DNA from 3 places in the Pseudomonas sp. zbq_18 genome. Region 2 is predicted to be linked to each of the others. Evidence: predicted binding sites of a transcription regulator. Region 2 holds the regulator's gene; each other region holds the start of a gene.
The links. The regulator sigma-54, encoded in region 2, starts transcription at its own class of promoters, with help from an activator protein. The targets are predictions, from matches to a motif close to ANTGGCATNNANNTTGCTNT.
Positions count from the first base shown of each region.

Region 1 (3,250 bases), on a different contig from region 2:
GCAGTCAGCTCAGTCGGTGTTTCAAGCGTAGCTGCGGGGCGGCGAGAGGCTTTAGATCGGCATACGTGACGCGCCAGCCGGACGATCGGACCGCGCTAGCGCTTTGCCTGCCACAGCCAGCGCATCTTTGTAGGTGGGCTTACGAGTGCGGCGAGCGCCCATTCTAGAGCGCATAAATCCGCGGCTTCAGCCTAGTTCCCCAACATGTCATGCATGGCAATGATCTGTTCAGCCACTTGGATCAGCTTCTGTTGGCGGCTCATGGCCTGACGGCGCATCAGGGTGTAGGCGTCCTCTTCGTTGCAGCTCTTCATCTTCATCAGCAGGCCTTTGGCCAACTCGATACGCTTGCGTTCGGCCAATTGGGCGTCGCGGGCTTGCAGTTGGGCGCGCAGGGCCTGGTCGCTTTCGAAGCGTGCCATGGCCACGTCGAGGATCGGCTGCAGGCGGTCGGCCTGGATGCCCTCGACGATGTAGGCGCTGACCCCGGACTGAATGGCCTGGCGCATCACCTGCGGGTCGTGCTCGTCGGTGAACATGACAATAGGGCGCGGCTGGTCGCGGCTGACCAGTACCACCTGCTCCATCACGTCACGGCCGGGAGATTCGGTGTCGATCAGAACCACATCCGGGCGGACGGCTTCGACCCGCTCGGGCAGGTCGATGGTCAGGCCGGATTCGTCGATCACCTCGAAACCTGCCTCGACCAGGGCGCTCTTCAGGCGACCGACCTTCTTCGGGGTATCGTTGATCAGGAGTATGCGTAGCATCGTGCTGTGTTCTCGCTGCGTTACAGGGCGATGGCGGTATCGTTGCTGCGGGCGTGGATCGCGAAGCTGCGGGCATAGCCCTGCGGGTCGCTGCCATCCCAGACGCTGCCGTCGAGCAGTACCGAGCGGCGCATCGCCTGTTCGGGCACCTTGACGCCAACGGCCTCTGCGGCCTGGCGATAGAGGTCAAGCTGGTGAACCTCACGGGCGACGGCGAGGTAGTCCGGATCGGCGCGCAGCAAGCCCCAGCGGCGGAATTGGGTCATGAACCACATGCCATCGGACAGCCAGGGCATGTTCACCTGACCGTCGGCAAAGAAGCGCAGTGGGTGCGCATCCAGCCAGGCGTGACCGAGGCCGTCTTCATACTGGCCGAGAAAGCGCGGCTGGATGGAAGACAGTGGGGCGTCTACATAGTCGCTGCTGCTGATCAGCTGAGCAGTGCTGCGGCGGTTTTCTTCGTTCTCGTCGATGAAGCGACTGGCCTCCAGCACGGCCATGGTCAGGGCGCGGGCCGTGTTGGGATATTGCTCGACGAACTCGCGGGTCACACCCAGCACTTTCTCCGGATGGTCGGCCCAAATCATCTGGCTGGTGGCCAGGGTGAAGCCTTGGCCCTCTTCTACGGCCAGAGCACCCCAAGGGCCGCCGGCGCAGAAGCCGTCAATACGCCCGGCGCGCAGATGCGCGACCATCTGCGAAGGTGGCACGACTACCGTGCTGACGTCCTCCAGTGGATGAATGCCTTGAGCCGCCAGCCAGTAATACAGCCACATGGCATGTGTGCCGGTGGGAAAGGTCTGGGCGAAAGTGAGTTTTGCACTGCCTTGGCGCGCTCGGGCGGCGAGTGCCTCGGCAGTGACCACTCCGCTGCGCTTGAGGGGCTCAGAGAGGTTGATGGCCTGGCCGTTCTGGTTCAGGCCCATGAGAATGGCCATCTGGGTGGTTGGGCCGCCAATACCCAGATGGATGCCATACACCTGGCCGTAGAGGGTCTGTGCGGCATCCAGTTCGCCGCTCAGCAGGCGGTCGCGCAAACCGGCCCAGGAGGCTTGGCGCTGCAGGTTGAGGGTCAACCCATAAGGCTGTGCGAAGCCTTGGGTGGCCGCGACGATCAGCGAGGCAGAGTCAGTCAGGGCCATAAATCCCAGGTTGAGAGTGCTCTTTTCCGGTGCATCGCTGCCCGCGACCCAGGCCAGGGCTTGCTGTTGCGAGGTGCTGCTGTCGGTCATGTCGTGTTCCGCCGTTGAACAAAAAGGCGCCGCTCCAGCCTGCAGCATGCTGCGTGACCAGAAACGACGCCATTGTCTATGAACCGGCTCCGCCGTTGGAGAGGGTTCTGCTGTTGAACCCTAAGCAAGCGATATGCCACTCAAACAAAACCCCGCCAAGGCGGGGTTTTGTTTGAGTGGCTGAGGATGCATCTAGCGTTCCAGCATGTGTTTCACCTGATTCTGCGGAATCTGTTGCTTGCGCCCTTCACTGTCTTCGAACTCGATCATTCCGGTATCTTCGTCCAGTTCTGGCTTGTCGGCCGTGGTGAGCATCTGCCCATCGGTGGTGGTGATGATGTACTCGGTAGAGCAACCGTTCAACGTGAGCAAGATCAGCGTGACGAGAAAGAAATGCTTCATGCAGTGGACTCCATTCAGGGCTCGCACATCGGGCCGACAGGGTAAAACTAGGTAGGGCGTCGGCCGAATTCAAGCGTTGCTGCATGTACAAAAAAGGGGATGCCGAAGCATCCCCTTTATGTGCCAGGCCTTCAGACTCAGACCTGCGGCTTGGCTTCTTCCTCTTTCGCCTGAGTGGCGCTTTCATCTGCAGCAGTTTGCTGCTCGGCACTCTCGGCCGGTTGCTCTGCTTCTACCACAGTCGGCTCGAATTCGGCCGCGGTGGCAGGAGCCTCAACGACTTCCTCAACCGCTGCAGCTGCCTGCTCGGCGGGCTTTTCGGCAGCCGTTTCGCTGCTGGCAGTGAGTGCTGCAGCAGCGGCTGCGGCGGCTTCAGCCTGCAGACGGGCGGCTTCTTCCTGCTTGCGACGACGCACTTCACGAGGATCGTTAGGTGCGCGGCCAGTACTGTTTGGCGCCACTTCCGGTGCGGCTACAGGGGCTGGCGCAGCTTCTTTTTTCACTTCAACGACCGGAGCTACAGGCTCAGGTTCCACTGCGGGCTGTACTGCTGCGGCAGCTTCTACGACAGGCGCCGTTTCAACCACTGGCTGGGCGGCAGGCTCTTCGGCCAAGACTGGCGCTACAGCTTCAGCAGCTTCCGGCTCGCTGGTGATCTCGGCAGCGTGGGTGACTTCAGCTTGCGCTTCTGCCGGGGTTTGCGCGTTGGCCTGGTTCAGTGCCGCAACAGCCGCTACAGCAGCACTTTCCGCTGCGGTGGTGGTAGCACCTTCGGTGGCCTCGGCTTCGCCGGCTTCTTCGACAATCGGGTTGCCGTCGGCATCACGCAGGCGCTCGCGGCGATTG
Region 1 covers NZ_JBICIT010000001.1:362,116-365,365, forward strand. The annotation lists gene ACF8C6_RS01785 (ANTAR domain-containing response regulator) at 192-770, opposite strand; gene ACF8C6_RS01790 (CmpA/NrtA family ABC transporter substrate-binding protein) at 791-2,002, opposite strand; gene ACF8C6_RS01795 (YgdI/YgdR family lipoprotein) at 2,195-2,404, opposite strand; gene rne (ribonuclease E) at 2,542-3,250, opposite strand, start outside.
Region 1: a site for sigma-54 is predicted at 2,124-2,143, ahead of ACF8C6_RS01790 (CmpA/NrtA family ABC transporter substrate-binding protein). Genes of this name have one in related genera too.

Region 2 (3,250 bases):
AAGGAACCCTGAAGATCACTGGCGACACCGTGACCATCACCCAGGATGCCAATGGCGACATCGACGTCTTCACCTCGGTCGGCAAACCGGCCTACTACGAGCAAAAGCCGGCGGCCGACAAGGACATCGTCAAGGCTTATGGCATGACCATCCAGTATTACGCGAGCAACGAGCGCATCGTACTGATCGACCAGGCCAAGGTAATCCAACAGGGCAATGTCTTCGAAGGCGAGAAGATCGTCTACGACACCCAGCGCCAGATCGTCAACGCAGGCCGCGCCACCGGCAGCAACGTATCGACCCCACGCCCGCGGATCGACATGATTCTGCAGCCGCGCAAGAAAGCAGGCCAGCCGGAGCAAGCCCAGTAATGGCCATCCTCAAAGCTCAGCACCTGGCCAAGAGCTACAAGAGCCGCCAGGTGGTTCGTGATGTCAGCCTGTCCATAGAAAGTGGTCAGATCGTCGGCCTGCTCGGGCCCAATGGCGCCGGCAAGACCACCTGCTTCTACATGATCGTCGGCCTGGTACAGGCCGATCAGGGGCGTGTCCTGATCGACAATCAGGACATCAGCCACCAACCCATGCACGGCAGAGCCCGCGCCGGGATTGGCTACCTGCCGCAGGAAGCCTCGATCTTCCGCAAGCTGTCGGTGACCGACAACATCATGGCCATCCTTGAAACCCGCAAGGATCTCGACCGGGCCGGCCGCGAGAAAGCGCTGGAAGCCCTGCTGCAGGAGTTCCACATTAGCCACATCCGCGACAGCCTGGGCATGAGCCTGTCCGGCGGCGAGCGGCGCCGCGTGGAGATTGCCCGCGCGCTGGCCACCGAGCCCAAGTTCATCCTGCTCGACGAACCGTTCGCCGGCGTCGATCCGATTTCGGTCGGCGATATCAAGCAGATCATCCACCACCTCAAGGCCAAGGGTATCGGCGTACTGATCACCGATCACAACGTGCGCGAAACCCTGGATATCTGCGAGACGGCCTATATCGTTAACGACGGGCAGCTGATCGCCGAGGGCGATGCCCAGACCATCCTGGCCAACCAACTGGTCAAGGAAGTCTACCTGGGTCACGAGTTCCGGCTGTAAAGCGCCCAACATGCAGGGGCTTGCGCAAACGGAAGGAATGATTCAAGGTCAGGCATACAAATTGCTTCCAAGGGCGGCCTTCCGCCCTGCAGTGGATGGCGCAGCGCGCCGGCAAGTGAACAAGGTAACCAGCCCCGCACCATGAAACCGTCGCTAGTCCTCAAGATGGGCCAGCAGCTGACGATGACCCCGCAGCTGCAACAGGCCATTCGACTTCTCCAGCTCTCCACTCTGGACCTGCAACAGGAAATCCAGGAAGCGCTGGAATCCAATCCCATGCTTGAGCGCCAGGAGGAAGGAGAAGACTTCGACAACTCCGACCCCATGGCCGACAACGCCGAGCAGGGCAACTCGGTCCAGCAGGACAGCTCCAGCTTCCAGGACAGCACCGTCGCGGTAAACAACAGCGACAACGCAGAAGACGGCGAATGGCACGACCGCATTCCCAGCGAGCTGCCAGTCGACACCGCCTGGGAAGACGTCTACCAGACCAGCGCCAGCAGCCTGCCAAGCAGCGATGATGACGAGTGGGACTTCACCACCCGCACCTCCGCCGGCGAGAGCCTGCAAAGTCACCTGCTGTGGCAGCTCAATCTTGTACCGATGTCCGATACCGACAAACTGATCGGCGTCACCATCATCGACTGCATCAACGATCAGGGCTACCTGGAAGAAAGTATCGAGGAGATCGTCGACTCCTTCGATCCGGAACTGGAAATCGAAGCCGACGAGGTCGAGGCGGTACTGCACCGCATCCAGCACTTCGAGCCAGCCGGCATCGGCGCCCGCGACCTGCGCGAGTGTCTGCTGCTGCAACTGCGCCAGCTGCCTGCCAACACCCCTTGGCTGACCGAGGCACAGCGCCTGGCCAACGATCATCTGGACATACTCGGCAGCCGCGACTACAGCCAGCTGATGCGACGCATGAAGCTCAAGGAAGACGAGCTGCGCCAGATCATCGAGCTGATCCAGAGCCTCAACCCGCGCCCAGGCTCGCAGATCGAAGCCAACGAACCGGAATACGTGGTGCCCGACGTCATCGTACGCAAGCACAACGATCGCTGGCTGGTGGAGCTGAATCAGGAAGCGGTACCGCGCCTGCGGGTCAACGCCCAGTATGCTGGCTTCGTCAAACGCGCCGACTCCAGCGCCGACAACACTTTCATGCGCAACCAGTTGCAGGAGGCGCGCTGGTTCATCAAGAGCCTGCAGAGCCGCAACGAAACCCTGATGAAAGTGGCGACGCAAATCGTCGAACACCAGCGCGGCTTCCTCGACTATGGCGACGAGGCGATGAAACCTCTTGTGCTGCATGACATCGCCGAGGCGGTAGGCATGCACGAGTCGACCATTTCCCGGGTGACCACGCAAAAATTCATGCACACCCCACGCGGCATCTACGAGTTGAAGTATTTCTTCTCCAGCCATGTCAGCACCGCCGAGGGTGGCGAATGCTCGTCCACCGCGATCCGCGCCATCATCAAGAAACTGGTGGCTGCGGAAAACGCGAAAAAGCCGTTGAGCGACAGCAAGATCGCTGGTTTACTGGAGGCACAGGGCATTCAGGTAGCCCGTCGCACAGTCGCCAAATACCGCGAATCTCTCGGCATAGCGCCATCCAGTGAGCGCAAGCGATTGATGTAAACGGCCCTGAACGGGGGATTTCTGCACTAGCGTATCGCGCCAGCCCTGCATCAGGGGAAGCTCGGCCAGTAGTGCATCAAACCTCCGGCCAACGTGTTACGGCGGCAGGCCCGATAGCCTGTCTCTTACACAAGGCAACAAGGAGATGCGTTATGCAAGTCAACATCAGTGGACATCAACTGGATGTGACCGACGCCCTGCGCGACTACGTCGGGGAAAAACTCAGCCGACTGGAGCGTCACTTCGACAGGATCACCAACGTTCAGGTGACCATGGAAGTGGAAAAGCTGAAACAGAAAATCGAAGCGACCCTACATATTGCCGGCGGTGAAGTCGTGGCCAACGCCGAACATGAAGACATGTACGCCGCCATCGACCTGCTCGCTGACAAACTCGACCGCCAACTGATCAAGCACAAGGAAAAGCAGCTGGACCGCATGCAAGGCGCGGCAGCTCGCTGATACTTACCCCTCACATGATCCGACTCGAAACCATACTGACTCCCGCACG
Region 2 covers NZ_JBICIT010000013.1:407,733-410,982, reverse strand. The annotation lists gene lptA (lipopolysaccharide transport periplasmic protein LptA) at 1-371, shown strand, start outside; gene lptB (LPS export ABC transporter ATP-binding protein) at 371-1,096, shown strand; gene ACF8C6_RS11500 (RNA polymerase factor sigma-54) at 1,238-2,740, shown strand; gene hpf (ribosome hibernation-promoting factor, HPF/YfiA family) at 2,893-3,201, shown strand; gene ptsN (PTS IIA-like nitrogen regulatory protein PtsN) at 3,216-3,250, shown strand, end outside.

Region 3 (3,250 bases), on a different contig from region 2:
TTGTTGCTGGTCACGAAGAAACCATTGCCATTAATGGCCAGATCCAGAGCATTCTGGGTGTAATTGATGTTGCCCTGATTGAACAGCTGAGACACATCCGCCAGCAAAACACCGCTGCCCTGCGCATTAGCGCCAGTTCCCAGCACCGAGGCAGCGTAGACATCGGCAAACTCCGCACGCGACTGTTTGAAGCCCGCAGTGCCGGCGTTGGCAATATTGTTGCCGGTGACGTTGAGGTCGTTAGTGGCTGCCCGCAGACCGCTGAGACCGATATTGAAAGCCATGGAATACTCCTTTGCCGTTACTGCCGGCGCTGCAGTCTGGGGATTACTGACCGATGATCTGGACTTGGGATAGCGCAACGCCACCCAACCCCGCGAGATTGAGCATCATCTCGCCACCGTTCTGGCCGAGCGTGACACTGTCGACGTTAGCCGGCAGCAAGGTGTAGAGCCCCTTGCTGCCATCGGGATAGGCTGCCTGCGCTTCGAACTTGTAGGTACCGGGCGGCAACAGATTGCCGCTGGAGTCCTTGCCATCCCACATGAAGCTGACATTGCCAGCAGCCTGCTGGCCGAGATTGACGCGGTTCACTACCGAGCCGGTGTTGTCGTAGATGTTGACGTAGACGTTGCTACTGGTGACCGGCAATACCAGGCTGCCTTTGAAGGTTTCGCTGGTATCCACTACCGCCTTCTCGGTTGGCACTATCACCTTGCGCCCGACCAGGGAGGAGGCTTGCAGCGCCTGAGATGACTGGTAACCAGAGAGCAGCGACTCCATGCTGGAGTTGAGCTTCTCGATACCCTCAACCTGACTGAACTGAGCCAGCTGAGCGATGAACTCGCCGTTCTCCTGAGGCTCCAGCGGGTTCTGGTTATTCAACTGGGCCACCAGCAATTCAAGGAACTCGTTCTTGCCGAGATCCTTGTTCTGGGTGGTGTCCTGCTGGATCTGGTACTGGTCCAGTACGGAACTGACGCCACTGACACTCATTGTCTCGCTCCTCGTTCGCCGCTTACTGGCCCAGGGTCAGCACACGCTGCATCATCTGCTTGGCGGTATTCATCATTTCGACATTGGTCTGGAACGCGCGACTGGCGGAGATCATGTCCGCCATCTCCTCGACCACGTTGACGTTCGGGTAGTACACATAGCCCTGCTCGTCGGCCGCCGGGTGATTCGGCTCATAGCGCGGCATCAGGCTGCTCTGATCCTCGACCACACCCAGAACCTGTACGCCACGACCAGCCTGATCCTGGTCAGCAAACAGCGAGCCACGATCACCGTTCATGCTCGACTCGAACACGGTGGCAAATACCGGGTGGCGGGCACGATAGGTTTGATCGATGCTCGAAGAAACGGTCTCGGCATTGGCAATGTTGCTGGAGATGGTGTTCAGACGAGTGCTCTGGGCGCTCATGCCGGTACCGGCGATATTGAAGACACTGGCGAGTGACATGACTTGATCTCCCTTAATCGCCGCGCAGGGCGTTGACCAGCCCTTTGAACTTGCTGTTAAGCAGGGTGAAGCTGGCCTGGAACTGCACCGCGTTCTCGGCGTAGTTGGCCTGCTCCTGCTGCATGTCGACACTGTTCTGATCGATGGACGGATGGAACGGTGTACGGAAACGCAGTGCCGGATCGGCCAACTGGATGCCGTCGGCGGCAATGTGCTGGCTATCGGTACGGCTCATGGCGAATTGCTTGCCGCTTTGCTTCTCGTTCTGTTCGGCGAGTACGGCAGAGAAGTCCAGGTCACGAGCCTTGTAGTGCGGGGTATCGGCGTTGGCGATGTTGTTGGCCAGCACCTCGGCGCGCTGGGCGCGAAATGCCAGCGCCTCTTCGTGGATGCCGAGTGCTCTGTCGAAACTGATGCTCATGGTCTGGAACCTTTGCCGCCGTTGCGTCGTGCAAGACATACAGCAAAGGCTGTGCCACTTTTATTTATCCATATAAATCAAATACTTGCCTTCTATTCCGCATAGTGAAGCGCGGCAAGCGGCAAAGCTTTTCCGCTCTAGAGCATCGCAAGCGGCAAGGCTGGCAAAGGGTTTGCCGCCCTAAATGAAAACGGGAGGCACATTGGCCTCCCGTGACTGAACCTCGATAAGGATCACTTAACCTTGTAAATGATCCCTGGGCTGCATTGAACCATCTGATAAAGATCCGGCAATGCGTTTAGGGCCTCAGACGCCCCCAGGAACAGATATCCGCCCGGCTTCAACGTGGCGTGGATACGGGTGAGGATGTCTTTCTTCACTTCTGCCGAGAAGTAGATCAGCACGTTGCGGCAGAACACCACGTCGAACTTGCCAAGCGCTGCATAGCTTTCCAGCAGGTTCAACGGACGGAACTCGACGCGACTCTTGATAGGCGCCTTGACCACCCAGCGCCCCGGCCCCTTGGGATCGAAGTAGCGCTGCAGGCGCTCCTGCGACAGGCCACGCCCCATGGCCAGACTGTCATACTCACCGGATTTGCAGTTGATCAGCATCGAAGGTGACAGGTCAGTTGCAACGATCTGCACACCTGCCTTGAGCTGCCCCAGGTTGCTTTTCTCGAACTCGTCGATAGTCATCGACAGTGAGTAAGGTTCCTGCCCCGACGAGCAGGCCGCTGACCAGATACGCAAGCGCTGGTTAGGGTTGGCCTTGATCAGCTCAGGCAACACCCGACTTTTCATCACTTCGAAGGGGTAGGTATCGCGAAACCACAGGGTTTCGTTGGTGGTCATGGCATCCACCACCTGCTCGCGCAAACCACCTCGCGGCTGCGCCTGCATCTTCTGCACCAGTTCGCCAAGCGACTTGATGCCCTGCTGCTCCATCAACTTATTGAGGCGGCTAGACACCAGGTACTGCTTGTTGCTCCCCAGCAGAATGCCGCATGCCTTCTCCAGAAAGACCCGGAACTGCTCGAAATCCAAATTACCTGAAGACACTAATGCCGCCTCACCATACATAGTCCTTACTAAAGGCTAAGGCCTTTAGCCCCCATCAGCCACACGGATACGCTCAACAACACGCGAGGCAAGCTCATCGGGACGGAACTTCGCCAGGAAGTCATCCGCACCCACTTTCTTGACCATCGCCTGGTTAAACACACCGGACAGCGAAGTATGCAGAATCACATGGAGATTCTGCATCCTCGGATCGGAGCGAATCTCGGCAGTAAGGGTATAGCCGTCCATCTCCGGCATTTCGATATCGGAGATCAACATTAGAAACTCTTCAGCCGGGCTCTTACC
Region 3 covers NZ_JBICIT010000008.1:197,925-201,174, reverse strand. The annotation lists gene flgE (flagellar hook protein FlgE) at 1-284, opposite strand, end outside; gene flgD (flagellar hook assembly protein FlgD) at 328-996, opposite strand; gene flgC (flagellar basal body rod protein FlgC) at 1,019-1,462, opposite strand; gene flgB (flagellar basal body rod protein FlgB) at 1,476-1,883, opposite strand; gene cheR (protein-glutamate O-methyltransferase CheR) at 2,117-2,944, opposite strand; gene ACF8C6_RS06345 (chemotaxis protein CheV) at 2,990-3,250, opposite strand, start outside.
Region 3: a site for sigma-54 is predicted at 1,923-1,942, ahead of flgB (flagellar basal body rod protein FlgB). Genes of this name have one in related genera too.